Regions from separate parts of the Paenibacillus sp. B2(2019) genome, predicted to be linked through region 1. Evidence: predicted binding sites of a transcription regulator. Region 1 holds the regulator's gene; each other region holds the start of a gene.
The links. Region 1 encodes LexA, which represses DNA repair genes until DNA is damaged. Its sites were predicted from a motif close to CGAACATATGTTCG; they were not measured.
Positions count from the first base shown of each region.

Region 2: the regulator LexA is predicted to act here: its motif matches at 3,016-3,029, upstream of recA (recombinase RecA).
Region 3: the regulator LexA is predicted to act here: its motif matches at 3,033-3,046, upstream of PAENI_RS01260 (YhjD family protein).
Region 4: the regulator LexA is predicted to act here: its motif matches at 1,856-1,869, upstream of PAENI_RS21425 (ImmA/IrrE family metallo-endopeptidase).

Region 1 covers NZ_VTZR01000025.1:288,407-294,323, reverse strand. Annotated here, with positions in the region: gene PAENI_RS26505 (FixH family protein) at 1-382, opposite strand, end outside; gene PAENI_RS26500 (HAD family hydrolase) at 646-1,431, opposite strand; gene PAENI_RS26495 (hypothetical protein) at 1,465-1,992, opposite strand; gene PAENI_RS26490 (DUF896 domain-containing protein) at 2,042-2,251, opposite strand; gene PAENI_RS26485 (LysM peptidoglycan-binding domain-containing protein) at 2,361-2,774, opposite strand; gene lexA (transcriptional repressor LexA) at 3,070-3,696, shown strand; gene PAENI_RS26475 (L,D-transpeptidase) at 3,969-4,307, shown strand; gene PAENI_RS26470 (hypothetical protein) at 4,457-4,837, shown strand; gene PAENI_RS26465 (hypothetical protein) at 5,072-5,650, shown strand; gene PAENI_RS26460 (MBL fold metallo-hydrolase) at 5,776-5,917, opposite strand, start outside.
Region 2 covers NZ_VTZR01000019.1:170,310-176,226, reverse strand. Annotated here, with positions in the region: gene PAENI_RS17085 (YajQ family cyclic di-GMP-binding protein) at 171-662, shown strand; gene pgsA (CDP-diacylglycerol--glycerol-3-phosphate 3-phosphatidyltransferase) at 816-1,403, shown strand; gene PAENI_RS17075 (competence/damage-inducible protein A) at 1,513-2,799, shown strand; gene recA (recombinase RecA) at 3,099-4,166, shown strand; gene PAENI_RS17065 (regulatory protein RecX) at 4,332-5,063, shown strand; gene rny (ribonuclease Y) at 5,380-5,917, shown strand, end outside.
Region 3 covers NZ_VTZR01000002.1:200,510-206,426, forward strand. Annotated here, with positions in the region: gene PAENI_RS01240 (YkvI family membrane protein) at 1-984, opposite strand, end outside; gene PAENI_RS01245 (xanthine phosphoribosyltransferase) at 1,159-1,731, shown strand; gene PAENI_RS01250 (hypothetical protein) at 1,833-2,150, shown strand; gene PAENI_RS01255 (hypothetical protein) at 2,268-2,486, shown strand; gene PAENI_RS01260 (YhjD family protein) at 2,561-3,007, opposite strand; tRNA gene PAENI_RS01265 (tRNA-Leu) at 3,195-3,278, shown strand; gene PAENI_RS01270 (hypothetical protein) at 3,361-3,891, opposite strand; gene PAENI_RS01275 (hypothetical protein) at 3,934-4,617, opposite strand; gene PAENI_RS01280 (ABC transporter ATP-binding protein) at 4,614-5,507, opposite strand; gene PAENI_RS01285 (GntR family transcriptional regulator) at 5,504-5,875, opposite strand.
Region 4 covers NZ_VTZR01000024.1:15,170-21,086, forward strand. Annotated here, with positions in the region: gene PAENI_RS21415 (RNA polymerase sigma factor) at 1-128, opposite strand, end outside; gene PAENI_RS21420 (DUF3139 domain-containing protein) at 305-637, opposite strand; gene PAENI_RS31930 (hypothetical protein) at 746-919, shown strand; gene PAENI_RS31935 (hypothetical protein) at 1,046-1,207, opposite strand; gene PAENI_RS21425 (ImmA/IrrE family metallo-endopeptidase) at 1,284-1,826, opposite strand; gene PAENI_RS21430 (YjfB family protein) at 1,967-2,143, opposite strand; gene PAENI_RS31940 (hypothetical protein) at 2,293-2,439, shown strand; gene PAENI_RS21435 (NucA/NucB deoxyribonuclease domain-containing protein) at 2,518-2,949, opposite strand; gene PAENI_RS21440 (cytidine deaminase) at 3,057-3,473, shown strand; gene PAENI_RS21445 (glycosyl hydrolase) at 3,647-5,122, shown strand; gene PAENI_RS21450 (PH domain-containing protein) at 5,204-5,692, opposite strand; gene PAENI_RS21455 (hypothetical protein) at 5,810-5,917, shown strand, end outside.

The sequences.
Region 1 (5,917 bases):
CAGTTACGTGTGATGTAACAATATATTGTCCTTCTTTCGTTAGTGTTCCCTCTGCTTGATAGATTCCATCACTGACTAGCTTCCCTTTAAATTCAATTTTCTGTTCACTATCATCTTTACTCACAATTTCGAACAGAACTTCTTTCGCATCATCTACTGCCAAGTTGTCTTGCGTCACCACTGCTTCAAAGGTCACCTTCTGATTTACAACAACCTCTTCAGGATTCAAATGTAACTCGACCTTGATAGGTTCCATAGACATGTCCATGTTCATGTTCATATTATGTACGCCAGAATGTTTAGTTTGGTCTGATGAACATCCTCCCAATACTAAAAGTGTTGCACCTAATAATAAAGGAACTATTGTTTTTGAAATCTTCATTTAGATTCCTCCCAGTCGAATTGATTACTAAGAATCTACCAATTCATGTTATACATTCTCCATCTATTATACACATTATTATTGGTTTTTCAGTATTTCGCATCAATTCAGCTAAACTCTTGTGACTTAAATCATATACTAGTAAATCTCATCTAACATACTAAATATGATGTAGATATAAAAAAGACAGCAAGTCTCCTAGTAACCTAGGAACTCACTGCCTTCTTAAAGCTTAAATGAATGAAAGCCTCTTCTACTCAATTTTATAAAGATTGGACTAATGAAAGAAGCTCTCCAAGATGTTTGATTTCATAATCCGGCTGAATTTCCGGATCTGGCTGTTTGCCTTTTCTGTTAATCCAAACTGTAGTCAAACCTGTTGCCAGCCCACCACGAATATCCGTTGTAAGCTTATCTCCGACCATAACTCCTTGCTCAGGTGCAATATCTAAAAGTTCTAGGGCATGCAGAAAAATTTCCTTATCCGGCTTTCCTTTGCCGAAGCTTCCAGAAATCACGATGTGATCAAAGAAAGGAACGATTTCAGGTACGCCATCTAGTTTCTCTTGTTGCAATGCAGGGCATCCATTAGTCAGAAGCAATAGCTTCACTTTCCCCTTCAGTTCTTCAAGCACCTGAATCGTTTCTTCATAGATGTAAGGTCGATTTCTACGCTCTGCTGCGAATTTGGTTGCTAATGTCTCAGCAAGAGCTTCGTCCTCTACACCAAGTGCTGCAAGACCGCGACGCCATGCCTCTTTACGATATCCCGGTGCAAGCTGCTCCAATTGACGGAATTCCGGCTGTTCACCTGCAGTAAAGTTCCCCCAAAGTGCTTCAAACGGATTAATCCCAATCATCTTTGTAAACGGGTTCGTTTCGTAGGATTCATATAGTCCAATGGCTTCTTTACGCACCGCAAGTTCCAGTTCTTGTGGATCAATCGTATCCCCAGCGGCTTCACATGCAGAACGAAATGCTTCATTAACGCTCCGATCATCCCAGAGCAGTGTATCATCAAGGTCAAATAGTACGGCGGAAATTGGCATTACAGGTCTCCCTCTCCCATGGCTGGTTAATTTCTATTCGTGAACTACTTCAATTTGGTGAGCTTTTGCGAATGCTTCCAGTCGAGTCCCCATTGCATTGGTATCATAACGATTCATAAGTCTGGTAAAAATCCATTTCGTGCGTTTGCCTTTATGCTTAATTACAACAGCTCCACGCGAAAGGATGATTTTCTCAATATCAGAAGCTGGCAGATAACGTTCGCGGTTGAATTTTATAGTAGATAGTCTAGCATTCTCTACCTTCAAGTACGGACGTCGGAAGAACAGAAGTGCCGCTAGTAAGTAGTACAAAACGACTCCTAACCAGTTCATTAGCATACCATTACCTTTGGCCTGGTCCACTGAACCAACCATCCAAAACATAGTACCAAGCACTAATAACACTACTGGAAATGCAATGTTACGGCCTTTAAAGGTTTCACTGTTCTTACCAGGAGATTTAGATTTAGATGCGTAAATCGTTTCCTTCCCCTGTTTCTTTCTTTGCTTATTAATTTGCTGCGTGTTGCGTTGAACCATTCTTTCCCAAGAACGGGCCATATGCGTTCCCCCTAGTCATCCAGTAATATCTATGAAAAGGAACAGGGTGTTAATGCTTACGCCCCTTGTTACCTTGTTCATGCTCATCATTATCGACCAATTCAATCGTATTCAATTGTGCTCGGAAGTTATTGCGAATATTCCCCAAATAAATTTCACGAAGCTTGGCGCGTTCCGCCGTTTCCTCTTGATTAAGGCCTACGCTCTTCTGTTTGCGTGCCAATTCGTTAATACGCGCGACCAACTCATCAATATTCAAAACTTTCCCTCCCCTTATAAATTAATTCTAACTCTGCCATGAGAAAAAGAGCTTGTCAAGGTTTACTCCCTGCAAGCTCTTCATGTCCTCTTATTATGTTCTTAGAATATTAATATATAGGTAAAGTGAGAATATCTCCAGCATTAATCTGACTACCTTTAATGCCATTGGATTTTTTAATTCCTTCTATATATACAGCCGTTTTCATATCAGAAGGTTTATTCTCAAGAGCAATACTCCAAAGTGTATCTCCACGTTCAACCACTACGCGCTTCTCATCCTTCATTAAAGTAGTAGATCCTGCAAATACATTACCTACTACTGTAAGTCCTGATAGTACGAGCACGATGATCAATGTCAGTTTAATAACAAAATCTCTACGGAACAAACGCATCAAGCCTTCAAGCAAAAACTCTGTAATCTCTTTAATCTGAGCTGAATAACGGGTAATAGGATTATGTCCTAAAGATTCAACCACTGGGGCTTTATCGTAGATGCTACGGTATGTACTGTATTTTAACATGAATATCATCCTCCAAACACTTGTTCTTACTTTTGAAATTATAATAACACGAACATGTGTTTTGTTCAATACTATTTTAGAACAATTGTTCTCTTTTTTTCAGAGGTTACTATTTACCATATTCTTCATATAAAGAATCACTCTTATCGTTTAGATGAAGGAAACGCAATCAATACAAGACTACCATTTATTAACTCTTTCGAATTAATATTTATAATAGTTAGAACTTATGTTTGTGCGAACGGTAGTTCTATGTTATAATTTTCCCAAACATTACTATATGGGGTTGATTCCAATGTCAAAGATTTCAAGTCGCCAGCTGGCGATCCTGGAATTTATACGTAGCGAAGTCCGCAGCAAGGGTTATCCTCCTTCCGTCCGGGAGATTGGAGAAGCTGTTGGTCTTGCTTCCAGCTCCACAGTTCACGGTCATTTGGATCGGCTAGAGAAGAAGGGACTTATCCGTCGAGATCCAACGAAGCCTCGTGCGATAGAATTGCTTGGCCAAGAGGATTCCGAGAATGTCCATCATTTCGCGCAAACCGTCGCTCGCATTCCTGTCGTAGGTAAGGTTACCGCCGGGGTTCCTATCACTGCTACTGAGAATATTGAAGACTACTTCCCGCTTCCAACTCACTATGTTGGAGATAACAAAGTATTTATGTTATCGGTTCAAGGTGACAGTATGGTCGAAGCTGGGATTATGAATGGCGACTATGTTATTGTTCGTCAACAACAAACGGCTGATAACGGAGATATCGTTGTAGCTATGACCGAAGAAGATGAAGCAACCGTTAAGACTTTTTATAAAGAACGTGATCATATACGTCTTCAGCCGGAGAATCCGGCGTACGAGCCTCTTCGCCTTAATCGCGTAACCATTCTCGGCAGAGTTATCGGATTATTTCGAGATATCCACTAAGTATGCACTCCTACCATGCGAAAACGGATACCGCCCTTTAAAGGACGGTATCCGTTTCTACGAGAAGTATAAGGATAGGGTATATCGTAAAAATAAAACTTTCTTTTATTTTTTAAAAAGCTGTTCTGCAAATGCAGAACAGCTTTTTAACTGTTATCAAACCCTATTTATCAATCATAGAACATTTGTTCCCATAAGCTAAAATGACCATTTTTAATGAATAACCGTTTAGGCATCCTGCTCATATCTTAATTAGAAAGGAGTGTTGCACAATGCCAAATTACCGGATTATAGTTGATCTGACGCAGCGTATGCTTTATCTTCTTGATAACGACATTGTGATCAGGGGCTTCCCAGTCGGAATCGGTAAAATGTTAACTCAATCACCACTCGGTGAATTCACAATCATCAACAAACAACCCGATCCAGGTGGTCCATTTGGGGTCTTTTGGATGGGGCTATCTAAGCCTCACTATGGGATACATGGAAATAATGATCCCTCATCCATAGGGCACGAAGTATCCCACGGTTGTATTCGTATGTACAATGAAGATGTGTTAGCACTAGCTGCGATTGTACCGATTGGAACACGAGTAACGATCAGGAATTAAATCTATCTCTATAGATAAACACGCCTCACTCATGGTTCACTGGAGGGGGCGTGTTTGTATTTATGTATTTTTGATGACCTAATAGGAATTATGTGGTTATATGTCGAATAATGTTAACAGGATTTCAAATTGAAAGGAAGTGTCTCGTTTTGAACAACTCAAAAATTAGAACCCTCGTCGATTTTAAAGTCGATGCACTTGTTAAACTCTCTGGCTTATTGTTAAATAACGATCAAGCGAGTGGAAAAAAAGTAAATTTACTCACCTCATTCGGCAGTATTCAAGGGACCATCTCCCCTTCCACCTCCAATAAAGAGGATGTTTTTGACTTAAAATCTCTAATGGATGATGTCATTGTAGATGAATACATATCTTATTTAGGTGCGGAACATCCCGATAAAAATTTCAGCTATAACTTTGTAGTCCTTAATGATGTTTCTGTAAGACCCTATACTCACTATGAATCTCCGATCGAATACAAACAGCTAATTGTTTATACTGATCAAATCACAGCCTTCAATTTCTTATGATTTTGACATATTTATTTTAAATGCTCTCAACAAAGCACTCCAGCAGTTGCCCCAATTTTGCACTCAGCTTGCAAAATCGGCAGATCTCTGGGTGCTTTCTCTTTTTCTAATCAGTAGTCGTTTCCTAAATTCCCACGATTTTCGCTCTTAACAGATACTAGTAGAGAGAATTCAGGCATATCTTTCAATAAGCAATAAATCTTGCTCTACTGAGATCATTGGAGGTGTGATTACATGCTGATTTTCTTGATGTATATGTTTGCCATTGTAGGAGGAGTCTTAATTCTAAGTGCCGTTATTATAGAATTAAAAAAACTATCTACTTCTTCTGAACTTTCTAAGCTGTTAAACGCAACCTCATCTTTTAATATTATATTCACCAAAACATTCATTCCGCCCAATCAATCTCACTTGATCGCCCTTAATGAACCTTATAAAAAAATAGCAATAGGTACCAGCAATCCGAAAACAAGCAAAAAGGCAATAGCAAAGCTATACTCGTTCGACAATATAATGGGATCAGAGATTGTTGTTAACGCACTAACCCTTTCAAAAGTATCTAAAAGACAACAAAACAGCAAATCAACTGCTTCAAGTGCGGATATTAATGTGGTTAATAGCGGTGACGAAGAGGCTGATGTTATTGAGGAACTTACGCTTAAAATATATATGAACAGCAATGAAATACCTGTGTATAGTATTTCCTTCTTGCCAGGCTTATTGCCCATTCAACAATCCGATAATCAATACAAAGAAGCTTACTCCCAAGTCCAACAATTACATGCGTTCTTCAGGTCGATCGTATCCGAATGAATGCCCCCCTTCCGCCTATTATTACTTCACTTTACCTTTCCCAATTAGAAATTTTGAAAACCTTAAGGAAAGACAAAAAAACGGTCCTTTTGAGAGGGCCGTTTTCGCTGCATCCAACATTCATTTTAAAATTGCACACTAAATCCGTTAAATTGATGAATGCCCGTACCATGAGCAACAAGATCCCGTTCACGTAATTCACGAACTGCCTTCATAACCACTTGCAAAATAGCTGGATCTAGACCCAACGTATTATGAGAGCCGAAT
Region 2 (5,917 bases), on a different contig from region 1:
TTCCTTTGGAGACGTATTTCTACCTGAAACACAACTCATTTCGAAGGAAAAGCTCCACTATGTGGGGCTGTTTTCTGTGTCGGGTGAGGTACATATTATCCAATATTAGACTTAAGGGTATCATTCTTTTATAATAGTAGCAGACTAAAAAGTACAAAGGACGTGTAGTTATGAGTTCAGAAAGTTCATTTGATATCGTATCTAAAATGGATATGCAGGAATTAACCAATGCGATCCACCAAACAGAGAAAGAAATTGACAACCGCTTTGACTTTAAGAACAGCAAGAGTAGTCTGAAGCTGGAGAAAGACGCACTTATTATCGCCTCTGAGGACGAATATAAGTTAAACGCTGTTATTGATATTTTACAATCGAAGATGGTGAAGAGAGGTATCACGCTGAAAAACTTGGATTTCGGCAAAGTGGAGCCCGCTTCTCTGGGTAGTGTTCGTCAGCGTTTAGGTCTTAAGCAAGGGATTGATCAGGAGAACGCAAAAAAAATTAACATCCTGATTCGTGATTCGAAATTAAAGGTGAAAAGCCAGATTCAAGGAGATCAGATCCGCGTAACTGGTAAGAGTCGCGATGATTTACAACAAATTATCCAGATTTTGCGTAAAGCTGATTTGCCGCTGGACCTGCAGTTCAACAACTTAAAATAGCATTTTGTACCCCGCAGTGCTTATCAGCGCCATTATGCGGGGTGCTTTGTATTTTTTTTGACACCTATTTATAGCTATAATATACTTGCTTAAGTAGAAATAGATGAGCCTGACTCAGGCAATTTGTATGAACGATTTAGGGGAGGAACTTCAGTGAATTTGCCCAACCGCATCACGCTAGCACGTATTTGCCTGATCCCGATTATGATGTTTTTCTTACTGGTGGATTTCAGTTTTTATCCAGAACCGATACATTGGGGCTCTTTTCAGCTATCTGTTAATCATTTGGTGGCAGCTGTAATCTTTTTGCTTGCAGCGAGCACAGATGGAATAGATGGCTACATAGCAAGGAAATATAATATGGTCACCAATCTCGGTAAGCTCCTTGATCCGTTAGCGGACAAGCTGTTAGTTTCTGCAGTTCTGATTTCACTTGTGGAATTGGGCAGATGTGATTCATGGATCGCAATTGTTATCATTAGTCGTGAGTTCGCAGTAACCGGGCTTCGCCAGATAGCATTGTTAGAGGGAAAAGTGGTTGCCGCCAGCAAATGGGGTAAGATAAAGACGGTTGTACAAATTGTAGCGATCTCACTGCTGTTGTTAAATAATTTCCCATTTCAATTCGTCAGCATTCCTGTAGATGATATTGCCATCTGGGCTGCAGCCTTGATCACTATTTACTCTGGAATTGATTATTTTGTGAAGAATAAGGATCTATTACAGCTGCATAATGCTTAAGCATTTTAGGCAGCTACATATAGGAGAGGTAATAGGTAAAGCACCTATTACCTTTTTTAAACCCTAAAAGCAGTGTATCTACATTATAACGAGGAGGCGAAAGCCAGGTATGAAAGCGGAGATTATTGCAGTAGGCACGGAGCTTTTGCTCGGTCAAATCGTAAATAGTAATGCCCAGTTTTTGTCTATTGAGCTAGCTGCTATTGGGATTGATGTATATTTTCAAACCGTAGTTGGGGATAACAGCAGTCGCTTGCAGCAAGCCATTGAGATCGCTCAAAGCAGAGCGGATGTTATCATATTTACCGGTGGTATTGGTCCTACAGAAGATGATCTAACGAAAGACGCGCTGGCTGCTTCCTTAGGTCGCACACTTCATATAGATCGCTTGGCAATGGATCATGTACAACGTTTCTTTGATGATCGAAAGATTGTAATGACGGAGAATAATCGTAAACAGGCACTTATAATTGAAGGAACTACACCGTTGCCAAATGAGATTGGTCTTGCTGTTGGCATTGCTTTTGAGCATGAAAAGAAATATTATATTGTGCTTCCTGGTCCGCCTCGCGAGATGAAGCCGATGTTCGTAGATAAAGCTGTACCGTGGCTCCAGCAGCACGCTCTAACGACAGAAATGCCACTTTATTCTAAAATGCTTAAATTTGCCGGTATCGGAGAATCACTGCTTGAGGATAAGCTCATTGATCTTATTCACAGCCAGACAGACCCAACCATAGCTCCTTACGCTAAAGAGGGAGAGGTAACCGTTCGTATTTCGACAAAGGCGCCTTCCGAGCATGAAGCTTACAAGAAGCTGGAGATTCTGGAGAAACAGATCAAAGAGATTTTGCCAGAACATTTATATGCAAATATTGACGTGCCACTGGAGCAATTGATTGTGGATTGGATGGCGGATGCAGGTCTGACTTTAAGTGCGGCAGAGAGTTGCACTGGAGGCTTGCTGATGGAGAGTATAACTAACATTCCAGGCAGTGCTTCGATGTTTGCGGGAGGAATCGTCTGTTATTCCAACGACCTGAAGAAAAAACTTCTGAATGTGCCAAGTGCTTATTTGGAGGGGCCAGATGCTCCAGGGGCAGTTAGTCGTGAAGTTGCCGAGGTGTTAGCTGATCAGGTGAGAATGATCGCAGATAGTGATTTCGGTTTATCTGTAACTGGTGTAGCAGGACCAGGCTATTCTGAACGTAAGCCAGTCGGACTTGTATTTATTGGTTTAGCTGAACGCGGGCGTAAGACAGAGGTGTATGAGCTTAATCTTAAAGGTACACGTGAAAATATACGACTGCGTACTGTTAAAGCTCTGTTGTATCGTCTATGGCGCAGACTTGAGGAACGGAAGGTGGAGACACCTCTTGAAGGCTCAGACTTGTAATGGGAGATTAGCCCAGTTATAATTGAGACATACGGAAGAACCGTGGCACTGAGATTTCTTTGCTGCGGTTTTTTGTATATCTGCGGAGATTTTGATCGCTGTTTTGATTTTGATCATAAGTCGTTGATGTCCGGTGAAGTAGAGAAATCAGTTAACTTCTATGTCCGGAGGGAGGCTTACAATAAAAGGGATAATTAACGCTTGAGACAAAAAAAACGAATGTATGTTCGAAAAAAAGCTTGGCAAGACCTCAAAAACACGTTATTATATTATTATAAACAGTGAAGGAAGTGGTCTGATTGTCAGATCGTCGTGCAGCGCTTGATATGGCGCTTCGTCAAATAGAAAAACAATTTGGTAAAGGTTCGATCATGAAACTGGGAGAATCCACTCATATGCAAGTGGAAGTTGTACCTAGCGGATCTTTGGCACTTGATATTGCGTTAGGTATAGGCGGACTTCCAAAGGGTCGTATTATTGAAGTATACGGACCTGAATCCTCCGGTAAAACGACTGTTGCTCTTCATGCTATTGCAGAAGTGCAAAAACAAGGAGGACAAGCTGCATTTATCGATGCTGAGCATGCGCTCGATCCGAAGTATGCACGTAACTTGGGCGTAAACATTGATGAATTGTTGCTATCTCAGCCAGATACGGGTGAACAGGCACTTGAGATTGCTGAAGCACTTGTCCGTAGTGGTGCAGTAGACATTATTGTCGTTGACTCCGTAGCTGCGTTGGTTCCTAAAGCGGAAATCGAAGGCGATATGGGTGATTCTCACGTCGGCCTACAGGCTCGTTTGATGTCTCAAGCGCTTCGGAAGCTATCTGGTGCCATTAGTAAATCGAATACAATTGCTATCTTTATTAACCAGCTTCGTGAGAAAATTGGTGTTATGTTCGGTAACCCTGAGACAACCCCGGGTGGTCGGGCGTTGAAATTCTACTCTTCCGTACGGTTGGATGTTCGTCGTGTCGAAAGTATTAAGATGGGTAACGACGTTGTAGGTAACCGCACCAAGATCAAGATTGTGAAGAATAAGGTAGCACCTCCATTTAAACAAGCTGATGTTGATATCATGTATGGTGAAGGGATTTCCAGAGAAGGAAGTCTTGTAGACATCGGTACTGAAATGGACATCGTGAATAAGAGTGGTGCATGGTATTCCTATGAGGGTGAGCGTCTCGGCCAAGGACGTGAGAATGCCAAACAGTTCTTGAAAGAACATCAAGATATTGCACTCATCATTGAGAACAAGATCCGTGAAGCAAGTAACCTGTCCACTATTGTTGCTGCACCAAATGAAGCGGAAATCATTGCAGAGCAAGAGGAAGAAGAAAAGCTACTTCTCGAAATCGAACAATAGAATTTACTAAGGAATAGGACGCCCTGTGATTCATTGTTGCAGGGTGTCTTTTCTTAACAGTGTAAGAACATATATATTTGGGGTCCCCCCAAAGTACCTGAGTACGCACCGAAGTTAAGCCGCACTTTGTGGGGATATTTTATTGCTATGAGGTGACAAGCGACTATGGTAATACAGCTGGATATGGATTTTGAATCGGATGAGCAGGACGTACAGGTCCTATCTGATTTTCCTGATGGAGAACTTTTAGAAATTACTAAGGTAGAACGTCAGAAGAAGTCGGACCACCGCTACATCATACATTTCGGAGCCTATAACATGACTGTACACGAAGACGTCATGATTAAATATCGGATGATTACTGGAAATTCTTTTATGAAAGCCGATTTGGAGGAAATTGTTGTTGCTGATGAGCGACAACGAGCTTATGTAGAAGGACTTCGTTATCTAGAACGTAAGCCACGTACCGCTATGGAAATGACTCGCCGTTTACGGCAGAAGGAAATAGGGGAGACTATTATTGCGGAAGTGGTGCAACGGCTACAGCAGGAAAGATTTCTTGATGACCCCTTGTATGCAAAGCAATGGGCGGAGCAACGCATTACGAACCAGCGAAAAGGGAAAATGTGGATTCGCCAAGAGCTACGTGAGAAAGGAATCGACAAAACCTTGATCTCGGAAGCACTGGAGAATGTCAGTCCTGAACAAGAACTAGAGAGTGCACTTCAGATTGGTCGTAAGAAATGGAATCTTATTCGTGGTGAAGCCGCAGATAAGCGTAGAAAGACTGGAGCCTTCTTAATGCGGCGTGGATTCTCGGGTGATATGGTGCGACAAGTGATCAATACTTTACTTGAGGAAGACAATTATGAGGGTGAAGATGAGGAATTTTACTAGACTCACTGATTCTCTTGACATTAATGCGTATATCGACTCTCTTGACAATGTCTTTTTATAAATAATAAAATATAACATGAATCGGCATAAAGTAAGAATCCTTTTTCCTTCCCAAAAAGGTGACTTTTTAAAACGGTTCGCGTACAACTCATATGAAATGTAATCGCCGGATAAGGCGGGCAGTGTGCATGTGCAGCATGTGCAGTATGGCAATCGGTTGTTTACCGGTTTTTTGTATGGTGATGAACGGATAGTTTAACAACTGCACAATTCCCAGGGGTATACCTTGGAGAGGAACCAACGAGGAGGTGAACAGATGCTGGAATCATGGATCTGGGTCATTATCGTTCTCGTTGTAGCTGCAATATTCTTTGGGTTCGGTTATTTTATTCGTAAATCCCTTGCAGAAGCTAAAATTCAAAGCGCAGAAAGAGAAGCTGTTGTCATCGTAGAAAATGCGAAGAAGGACGCTGAAGCGCTGAAGAAAGAAACGGTATTGGAAGCTAAGGACGAAGTCCATAGAATCCGTACTGAAGCTGAGAAAGAAACTCGTGAACGTCGGAATGAAATCCAACGGCAAGAGAGACGTTTGCTGCAAAAGGAAGAATCTCTGGATAAAAAAATGGAATCGCTTGAAAGAAAAGAAGAACAAGTAGCTAACAAAGAGAAACGAATTGATGAAACCCAACAACAAATTGATGTTATTTACAAAAACCAAGTCACTGAATTGGAACGAATCTCCAATTTAAGCATCGAAGATGCAAGAAGTATTATTCTTAGCAATGTTGAGCAAGAAGTTCGCCATGAAACGGCTCAAATGATCAAAGAGATTGAACAGCAGGCGAAAGAGGAAG
Region 3 (5,917 bases), on a different contig from region 1:
AGCTCCGAAGATCGGGTAGAACACGGAGAGTAGAGAGCTAAAGCCAAATTGGCTCAGTAAATAACAGACCAACATCAGAATCGGCGTAATCAATGCGGGTTTAACTGGAATTCGTTGTTTAAGCTGCATGGTGACACCATAAATGTCGGCGACAAAAGTGCTAAAGATCTCCAAAAAGATCAGCAACAAATATATAGTTTGTACTACAGTACCCAACCGGATGGCGATGTTGCCCATAGGGATTTCAAATTGGAGAATATCAGGCATCTGGGAGCTCATCGCGAAATGTGCGGCGATCAACATAAAGCCGATTCCGGCACCACCAATAATACCGCCCCAGACAAGAGATTTTTCTTCATCCGTATGTCGAGCCATGGGAACTAATACGGCTTGAGCCATACCTAGATTGAAGGCGGTGTAGAGCAACGGCGACATCCAAGCGCCAAAGATTGTCCGATCCGTTTCTAGGAATAAGAACCGCTGAGCTCCTGGAATTTGAAAGGTATTAAAAATAATGATGAGTGACAGCGTAAGCATTAATGGGACGATCAGACTGTTCATTTGCAGAATACCGGAAATTCCCCGTTTAAGCAGAAAATAAGAACCCACCAGCGTGAGTATTAGCCCTGTTTGATAATGAAATCCAAGATGTTCTTGAAAAATAGCGCCCGCGCCTGCAAGCATAATACTGTTGACACCGATTAAGATGACCATCGTGAACAAACTGATGGTGCTTCCGACTTGGTCGCCGAAGAGGTGTCGGTTAAAGTCTTCATAAGACTCTGCTTCTATGCGCCGAGCGATGACCATCATTTTCGTACCCAGCCATATAAACAGTATAGTAGAGAGCAGGATGGTCAGGACTGCCCAGTGTCCGTAACGAGTGAAGAATTTTAATATTTCTTGTCCGGTGGCGAATCCGGCTCCTACAATGGTGCCAATGTAAGTGAATGCGATCTGTAATGTTCGGACATGTGATTTCATGGCTCCCCTCCTAATAGTTTTAAGAACAAAAGAAAAATCATAATGCGTGCTATGCAGGATTGCCTTGTGTACTCTATATAGTACAGGTTATGATGAGGATCAGTAGGACATGACTTCCGTGATTCATTTGTACGGAACGTCTGCGATTATAAAGGGTATTGGAGGTTCAAAGTCATGGAAGTGTTGAAACAGCGGATTTTGGAGGAAGGTGTCGTCGTTTCGGATGAAGTGCTGAAGCTTGATGCACTGTTGAATCATCAGGTAGATCCGCAGCTTACGATGGAAATGGGACGGGAGTTTGCCGGGAGGTTTGCGGACTGCGGAATTACACGTATTGTGACCGTGGAATCCTCGGGCATTGCCGTGGCATTTGCCACCGCATATGAGTTAAAGGTGCCGTTAGTTTTTGCACGTCGCAAAAAAACACTGTTAGCAGATCCGGACGCACTTTGTGAAAGAGTTCCTTCTTTTACGAAAGGTATTGTTACCGACATTATGTTGTCTCGCCAATTCATCTCTCCAGAGGATAAAATCCTCTTTATCGATGATATTATTGCTAATGGTGATGCAGCACGTGGATTGATTAAGATCATCGAGCGCTCTGGCGCTGAGCTGGTAGGTCTTGGCGTTGTAGTGGAAAAAAGCTTTCAGGCTGGAGCTCGGACGATCAAAGAACAAGGCATCCGACTGGAGTCACTCGTAAGAATTACTTCTCTTAGTGGAGGCACCATTGAATTTGGGGAATAACCCGTTTTTGAGATAAGAACAGGCCTATTTTTCAAACAACTGCTTTTCACCCTATAGATTTTCCTTTATAATAAAATCAGACATAGGGAGGAGGCGTCACAATGGGGAAAGAACCGGTGACTGAGCAATTTTTTATTGATAAATTAACCGAGGCCAAGGATCACTTCGAGCGTGCGCTGGATTGCAAACACACGGAATTCGACGATCTGTATCCCTATATGATTGAACATCCTCAGTTTTTTTGGTACAAACGCTATGTAGCTTGGTCAGAACTTCTGACAATCAAAGGTTTATGTGAGGAACTTTCCTTCCCTTGGAGGGAGAAATTCACAACAAACCAAGTGGAGTATCTGGAGCAACGTGTGATGTCCGCTAAAGTTCTTGATTTCTGGTTCGAGAAGAATGAAGCGCTGATATAAGAATGCTTTAGTAGACATGCAATTGGTCAATTACTTATACGAGACCCAGATGATTTTTCATTTGGGTCTTTTTTCTGGATGAAAATAGGATAAGCTATACAGAGGGAGGGATTCATGATGATTAGCGATGAACAATTAGATGCATACCGAATTTCCGGCGAGAAAATTCGTGTGGTGCGGGACGGCATAGAAAGTAATGATGTAAAAGGGATTGTTCTGGCTTGGGATGATTCGCAGGTGATGATACGTCGTCAGAATAGACGAGTAGTAAAGCTGGATCGGAATTATTTATTCCAACCCTTCAGCGAACCAAGGAAAGAACCTGATAATATATAGTTTCCGCAGCAAAAACAGCTCCTTACCCAAATTGGGTGGGGAGCTGTTCTGCTTACATATATGCCTCTGACGGATTAAATACTTAAAGCTAGCTGGGAGTCACTTTCTTCTCTGGAGAGTATGGAGAGCTCTGTGGACAGTCCGAGATACGCACGCATTCGCAGCATCATCTCTCTACGGAATCCTGGCCATAATATATTCATCTCACCTTGATATCCTCTACAGGAGTACAAGGCCTCGACTCCTCGTTGATCTTGGCGAACGGTTGTGATCTTCAGATCATGTGAGCTCAATTCACGCGTAACCTCTTGAAGCATTAGTGAGGTCTTCTTAGTGGCACCAGACAAGAGCTCCATATAAAGCTGAGGGGTCTTAAATAGACCACTTTTGCTGATTACACGGCAGTCACGCTCGAAAACTTTATGAATAAACGTTAGCAGCAAATAGCTTCTGACAAGGGACAGTTCTTCTTTAGTAACATCTTCATCAACAATGGATGTCTTCAACTTCGTAGTCGCCATTATAAATCACCTCATTTATATTATGCGAACCTTTGTTCTCATTATACCTTATATTAGGAATTAAAAGCAATAATTATCCATAAAATAATGATCGATAAGAAAAGCTGGAAAATATATTGACGCTTTAATCTCAGCATGGTATGATCTATCTTGTGACCGCAAGTTTGGTATGTAGTCATTATGATGTGCGGTCGTGGCGGAATTGGCAGACGCGCACGGTTCAGGTCCGTGTGGTAGCAATATCGTGGAGGTTCGAGTCCTCTCGACCGCATCACAAGAAACTCCCTTGAGAAATCAAGGGAGTTTTTTTGTGTGAATATAATTAATCGAAGGTAACTTTAGCATACTCGTATCTAGATCGATAAATATCGAATTAACCCTAATAGAGCGAAGGCGAGCAAAACTGTTCCAGCACCAATGCCTGTAATTGCACTGTTTGCGACCTTAAGTTTTTTAGATATGAACAGTGATACGATAGAGATTGCAACCAGAAGTGCTGCTAAAAGGTATAAACTGAAATCGTTAAACACACTTTTTAAGCCAATAAAATGAATCCCTACTATAAAGGCAATCCAAGGAGCAACATAATCATTATACTTACATTTCATCAATATAGAAGCTCCAGCACCAGCCAACAATAATTCAATATAGACAGAAATTAGATAATTATCAAAAGAGGTCTTGTCATTTAATACGGAGGGAGCATCCCAGTTCGTCACACTTAAATAGACACCAATCAAGCAGACGAGAAGGGATACACCAGAAGCTATGCCAATATATTTTCGCCAGCTGGATCTGGGGTTTTCTTGTGCCCAACCAAACCAACTAAAACTAAACATACCGAATATAGAAGCATACATGGCGTAATCCCTCACATAATCCATACAATACCCCCTATAAATATTAACAATATTCCAGGCAGAGTCTTATACTGTAGACTTCCGAAGCATCCAGAACGATAAGAGTGCATACAAGACCGTCAAGGGCATACTCCACAAGGCAAGTTCAAATGCGGTATGGCTAGCCAACCAATTAAATACATCTACCCACCACTGATAATATGTCATTAACAATCCAGCGACACTGTACAGAATAAACATGACTGCCGCGAAAATGAATAGGCCGCTTCTACCAAATCTACGGAAGATGCTGGATATAACAAATCCCCAATAAAACATATGCAACAAGATCATGAAATAGATCCACAGCTGCTCTAGGACAGTACCATCATTCAAGTATGGTAGGTGAAAATAATGTAGCTGCACACCCCATCCAGATGTTAATTTGGTTTCCACAATAGATAGCAGGAACAGAAGAAGTGAGAAGCCGGCACTTGTTATAACGGCCATCAAGGATGTGCCGAAGAAATAATCTGTCCTCCGTAGGCTTAAGCCCAAGGCAAAGGGGAAAGTCTGTACTAAAATGATGATACCTATGACAAACATATAAATAAAGATTGAGACTAGGCCGCCGGTATACATTGGTTCTTGCAGGAAAAAAGCTATGACAAGATTAACCAAAAAGCTGGACAATAATATAATCCAAGGCATAAACAACCAAAACCATTTATCCTTGTAGTGCATTTTTAATATCCCTGTCATTTGGTTCATTGCACTGCAACTCCCTTCCCTTGGGATTTTCTGTTTGTAAGATGAACAACTAACTGTTGTAAAGATATCGGGGAGATCTCCAGACCAAGCATCTCAGCACGTGATAGATCTGTTGAGTTTAAGCCAATAACAGTGGCAGAAAGTAATCCGCCAAAGGATTCACGAGAGATGATCTCTTTACCGGTGATTAAATCTTCGACCTTCGCAGCCGCACCGATAACTTTAGCAGCTCGCCCGCGAAGAGCTTCAGCATCCTCATTGATAATCAGCTTACCGTTGTCAATAACAATGACATGCTCTAATAGCTGGCTTACCTCGTCAATTAAGTGTGTAGACAAGACAACTGTTCGCGGATATTCTGAATAATCCTCAATTAGTCGATCGTAAAACAGGCTTCTTGCTACAGCATCGAGACCTAAATAAGGTTCGTCAAAAATAGTCAGCGGAGCGCGGCTCGCCAGGCCTACTACAATGCCCACCGCCGAGAGCATTCCTCTGGACAGCTTCTTTATTCTTCTTTTTAAGGGAAGATTAAAGTCCTTGATTAAGGAGTGGGCGTAGTCCCGATCAAAGTTAGGGAAGAATAACTCGGATACCTCTAGAACATCGATAATACGGTACGTATCCGGATACTTTTGGCTTTCCTTAATAAAGCAAATCTGATTGAGTACGCGGTTATTCTCATAGGGATGTTCCCCGAACACCTTTAAATCACCGCTTGTAGCAAATAACTGTGCTGTAATCATGTGCATGATCGTTGTTTTGCCCGCACCATTTCTGCCAAGCAGACCATAGATTTTGTTCTTTTCTAAAGAAAAACTAATGTCTTGGATGACGGTTACCTTTCCATACGACTTGGTCAGTCCCTTGATCTCAACGATTTCATTCATGACCGATTATCTCCCCTCTGAATCATCTTCGTTAATTGATCCAACGTAATTCCTAATTTCTCTGCTTCACGGATCATAGTTACAACATATTGCTCATAAAATTGCTCTTTTCTCTTCTCCATCAATACTGTGCGCGCTCCAGAAGCTACAAACATGCCGATACCTCGCTTTTTGTATAAAATTCCTTGGTCGACAAGCAAATTCACACCTTTCGCAGCCGTCGCCGGATTGATCTGGTAAAAAACAGCAAATTGATTTGTTGAAGGAACCTGTGATTCCTCCAAGAGTGTTTCTTCGATGATGTCATTTTCTATGCGTTCGGCGATCTGCATAAATATCGGTCGAGTATCATCCATTAAGCTTCCCATGTATTCACCGCCATGTTCATTGGTTAGTTAGTTATGTAATTA
Region 4 (5,917 bases), on a different contig from region 1:
TCCTGAGTGGCCTCTTCGGCATCTTGGCGGCTGCCTAAATGGACCAAAGCAATCCGGAACAGCATATCTGCGTAGATTTCGTAACTCTTTATCACATGATTTCCCGGCCGGGTCATGGATCGTTGCATGATTCTATGCCCCCTTTACCTATAACACCATTTAGGACGGCATTTGGTCACATTATGTTCCTGAGAAAATTTGTTAGCGTCTAGATCAAGGGTTAGAATCTAAAAAAGGTGCGATTGCCCCAGCAGCCATATCATGACTGTTGAGACAATCGCACCTTTATAATAGAAGTTCCCCTTTACGGGAGGGTCTCCTCACTATGTTTATATGTATAGTTTGGATCAAACCTTTTTACAAGAGCCATGCTATATTGATAAATCCGATCCTTCTCTTTTCGATAAGAGTATCTTGCGTTAGGTTCATCTGCAAAAATCACCGTTGTACTTACGACGGGAGCCTTACTAATCTGGGTGTGTACTTTATAAAGATCTTCATTCTTATAATCTCTCGTAGCTACCAAATAATGAATCACTTCATTATCCATATGATTTCGGAAGGCCTGAAGCGCTAAAGAAGCGACTCCATATACAATAACGAAGGTAATAAGAATTATTTTTGTTCTTTTCTTCATTAATTCCCTCCATTTAGCTAAAATGTATATATTATAAGGTAATATATTGTGACTGGTATGTCATATCTATTGTATCTTGTAATTTACACATTAGAAGGGAGGAAGAAAATGATGCAACAAGAAGAAAAAATACAGGAGCTGGAGCGGCGAATTAAGGTATTAGAGAATCATACTAATCCGAAGCTACCAGGTCTGAGAATCTTATGGTTTATTATTTGGGGGTTCGTGGGCATATTCCTCATTCTAACTCTTATTGGTGTGATTCAGTTTGTATCCGCATAATTGAGAGCTTTACTATTACAAATAAGGCAGCAAATTTCCCGCCGATAGTTAAACCCGCGTAGGTAAAGAATTGCCTGGGTATACTATACTTGCTGCCTTTTTATTATGAACTTACACAAATCATCTTCAGTCGTCTTTGGGTTCTTGCAATAAAATGGAGAAGGTCCCCGTTTCATGATCCACTTCAATCGACTCGATCCCAACAAAATCCGGAATTTCGGGGTGTACTGCATCTACGTTATAATCTGGATGAGTCATCAATAATTCAATTACTTTAATGGCTTCCATATCGATCCCCCTTGCGAGAAATTCCACCATAATTAATGGTCCTTCATTGCGACTACCCTTATTATCACCGCAGTCATTATTGAATATGTGTTAATCGTTCTTCGTTTCTTCCCATCACGGCCAATAATTGCCCCTGAAAAACACGTCTTTGAATTTGATCAATCCGCTGTAAAGCCAGCTCGTTTGGCACTTGAAATTCTGCTGCAAGATAGCTGATTGCATCTTCCCGTTGCTCAGGCAATGTCATGCGGGAGATCATGGAGTAGGGCATAGCTGCATAAAGAATAAATCGCTCAGATTCATCCTCCTGTGCCCGCGTAAAATGTTCTGGCATCAATATTTGATCAGTACCATGGCGGAGCAGATGACAGAGCTCATGGAGAAACTCTAGCCGCTGCAGACTGGCTGGAAGCCGGTTGTCAATAAACATGGTGTACATCCCCGCTGATGCTTCGATGCTCTTGCTTCTTACATCCAAATAATGAACCCAAATATTAAGCCGTTCTGCAATATAAGCAATCGAAATTTGCGAAGGCTGAGTAAGGTTCAGACGCTTGTATAAATCTTCTGTCCACTTCTCCAGCGCAGTCATTTGATAATAGGATTTCATGTTATTCATATCATTCACCTCATTCAGAATCAGTTATAGGATCGTATGTTCGCATAAATGAGCAAAAGAAAAGCCCGAAGGCTATGTAAAGTAAAAAACATAAGGACACATAAGAACGAGTGTTCTCGTGTGTCCTTAGCATAAAGCAATTAAACACTAATATCAAGTGTTTTTCCTAAATTGGGAGCAACGCTTTTGCCCAGCATTTCCACCATCATTTGACTCTGGGTTTCAGCCTGATTTTTGGCAATACTCATGACCTGTATCCCCACATTTTGAGCCAGGGATGCTTGACTCATTGCCATTGATAATGCGGCTATATCCATATTGCACCTCCTTTGTGTATATCCTGTTTATCGACAGTGCCTACCTAATTCATTAGGTGAATAGCATTTGTTTGCCAGTTCGCCCAAACGGCTTATCTCCTTTTTACATATCTTGTGCTGTAGTCATTAATCATTAGGAGGAATTAATTATGGGAATGGAACATTGTGGTTGTAACGTAGGTCCTGTAGTAAGCCCAGTAAATGTAGGTCCGGTGTGTAGTCCTTTTACTTCAACAGGAGCTATTCTGGTACTCTTCATCTTGCTGGTTATCATCACTAAAGCTTGCTTATTCTAAGCTAGCTGATGCACATTGTAGCCCCATCCGGTATACCGGATGGGGCTATTCTTTTGAAGCACTGTTCACGTTAGCTTATTATTTGAACATAAATTCTACGCGGGTTCCATCCGCATAATCTTCTAACTGATTGCCAACCCAGCTTCCTGCACCGCGGTTATCTTTTGGGGTTATGTATTCAATGTCGGCCCCTTTGCCGCCTTCATTACACATGGCCATGGGCCATTCATCGCGGTCGTAGCCTTTTTTGGTGGGGATCCCTTTTAAGGATTCTTTGCGGTTGTCTTCAGCCTGCTCACGGTTAATCGTGCACGTCGCGGACTCCCCTTTGGCAATCGCGTCCTGAATGTGCTTAGCGGTCTCAGGATAACGATCTGATGGGAAGATCAGCTGAACAACTTCTGAATCGGATGTGGACGAGGGGGCTGCCGGATCTCCGTTCTGTTCATACCAGTAACCGCCAAAAGCAAGTAACACAACAATGATGAGACTGGTGAGTAATTTCTGTATTTTCAAATCTGCTCCTCCTTTTTTGGAACTTAAAATAGTATATCTTATATCATAATGCAGTGCGATTTAATATACTTAGGAAAAATAAGAGGAGGACGGAATTGGAAATGGAGTATTTGATTACGATTGAAGATCAGACACTTATTGCCTCTGCTGAAGATATTATTACTAGACGTTATGAATGGGAGAGACACCATGTAGGGGCGGCGCTCCGTACTAAGACGGGGGAAATCTTTACAGCGGTACATGTAGAAGCTAGCATGGGACGAATTACAGTCTGTGCAGAAGCGATGGTGATTGGAAAAGCGATATCCGAAGGCTACAAGGAATTTGATACGATTGTTGCGGTAAGGCATTCTGATCCGGACAGCGAGGAAAGAGAAATTAAAGTAGTTTCTCCCTGCGGGATGTGCCGTGAGTTAATTGCTGATTACGGGAAGGATTGCAAAGTTATTGTATCCGAGGACGGCCGGTTAGCTAAATATGATATTTCTGAATTACTACCGCTGAGATATACGAGGTAAATTGGAGATATAGTCAGGAGCCGCCGGGCTCCTTTTTTTATTGAGCCGTGAATTTATTCAGCAGTTCCTTACACTGTCCTAAATTAAATTACAACTTCATGTCCATTCGCTGAGTTCATGTCACTAGTATCCCCATACTATAACTTAAAAAAGTTAAAAGGATGTGAGAGTGGATGGAACAGCGCAATCTTCGAAATATGGTTGATTCGGCATCGAGGTTTGTGAGCGATGTTCAGTGGCAAATAGCATATCGTAAATTGCAAATGGCTCCGGCGGATTCGGAAACGGTACCTTCTGCTCAGAAATTGTTGAATACCCTTTATTTTCTGCAAGGAAAAGGATGGATTAGTGGACAACATGATTATTTGGAGAGCGCGGATGAGTTCAATGGGAAGCTGAAAAATACTAGCGGGCAATACGCCGCCCTTCACGGCTATGAGCTGGGGGCAATCAATAATCAGACGGCGGCACTAATAGACAATCAGCGGGATTGGGTCGTTAGCAGCGCTATTCGCTGGTATAAAGCCGGTGGAATCGTAACGATTAGCTATCACGCTCAGTTGCCAGGGACTGCGCCAGCTTGGGATAACGTATCTACGAGCATAAGCAACGCTGATTTTGACAAATATATAACCCCGGGTACCTCTCAGTACAACGCACTGATCGCTGATCTGGATAAGATAGCCCTTTCTTTAAAAAAACTAAATGATGCAGGTGTTCCTGTGCTCTGGCGGCCGTATCATGAAATGAATGGCGGATGGTTCTGGTGGGGGAAGAAGATCAACTACGTGGGACTGTGGAACCTTATGTTTGACCGTTTTACAAGCTATCATAAGCTGCATAATTTATTGTGGGTCTGGAGCCCAAACGCCAAAAATCAGTGGAGTGATGACCCTGCCGAATACTACCCAAGCGGTGACAAAGTAGATGTGCTGGCACTAGATATCTATGATGGGGATTTTAAGGGGAGTCACTATGATAGTCTATGGGATCTGGGTCGTGGAAAAGTGATCGCGATTGGAGAAAATGGAGAGCTACCGTCCCCTGCACTACTATCTAAATCACAGCCCAAATGGTCTTATCAGATGACCTGGGGCAAGCTTCTTTATGAGAAGAATACCGATGCGGTAATTAGAGCCTTTATGAATGACAGCTTTGTATTCACGCGGGAAGAGTATGCTGCTGAGGCGGCAATTGTAGCCGCTAAGGGAGACAGTGTGCTGCAGAGTGGACTATGGGGGCAATATTACAATAACATGACTCTTAGCGGCGCACCTGCGCTGACGCGAACCGATGCTAACATCCAATTTTCGTGGAAACAGGGTTCCCCTGATCCAGCCATTCGTGTCGACGCTTTCTCTGTACGGTGGAGTGGAAAACTGACTGCAGCCTATAGTGAAACCTATACCATTTACTCCTCCTCTGATGACGGGGTACGGGTGTGGATTGATGGAGGGCTGATCATTGATAGCTGGGTGAATCAGAGTGGACAGGAGCGAAAAGGCAGTGTAAATCTGATTGCAGGTAAGCTGCATGAAGTAAAGGTGGAGTACTATGAGAATGAGGGGGACGCGCGAATTGTATTGCAGTGGGAAAGTCCTAGCCAACTCAAAGGGATTATTCCAGCAGGAGCTTTTTATCTTCCATAAGACGATATCCGAACTGATTCGAGCATCGGAATATTAGCGAAAAAGCCCCGGATTTCGGGGCTTTTTTAATGTGAAAGGTTCTTAGATTTGTTCACGGTAGCTAATGTTGTTGGCGATCTTCTCGTCACGAACAGCTTTGCGCAGAACATCTTTGACGGTTTGGGCATCATGGATTTTTCGGAAAAGAAGCTGAGGCGCTGAGGCATCATCAGAAAATACAGTTAATGTACCGATGCCGAGCATCCGGTCCATGATAGATTGTGCTACGGATAAATCGCGTACACGCAGTAATTCGATTTCTTCGACATTTTTACCGATAAGTCCAGTCTTTACCATAATGCGCTGGCTTGTAATGGTGTACGTAGTCGTGTTTAGGCGTACGATTCCTTTGAGGCGATCAGAGATACTGGCTGGTTTGCCTTTCCAGAGCACGACTTCTTGAGTAGCGTTTGGATTTGCTGATGGACGGCGGGCGGTCACTGGAGCAGTGCCGTCAATGCTAGATCCGCATTCTCCACAAAATTTAGCGCCCTGCTTATATTCTGATCCGCAGGTTGTGCAATAAGGCATAAATACTCTCCTTCCCTGATTACAATTGAAATAATTATAACATAATAGTCATTTTACATAAATTTCATTTGCGCTTTACACAAACCGACATTATTCTGTTAAGTGGAGGGATAAATAATGAAAAAAGTGTTACTAATAGGAACGCTAATGCTGACTGTCATCCTTAGCGCCTGCAGCAATAATAATTCAACTTCATCGGCTCCTGCCTCGGAAGAAGAAGTGCAG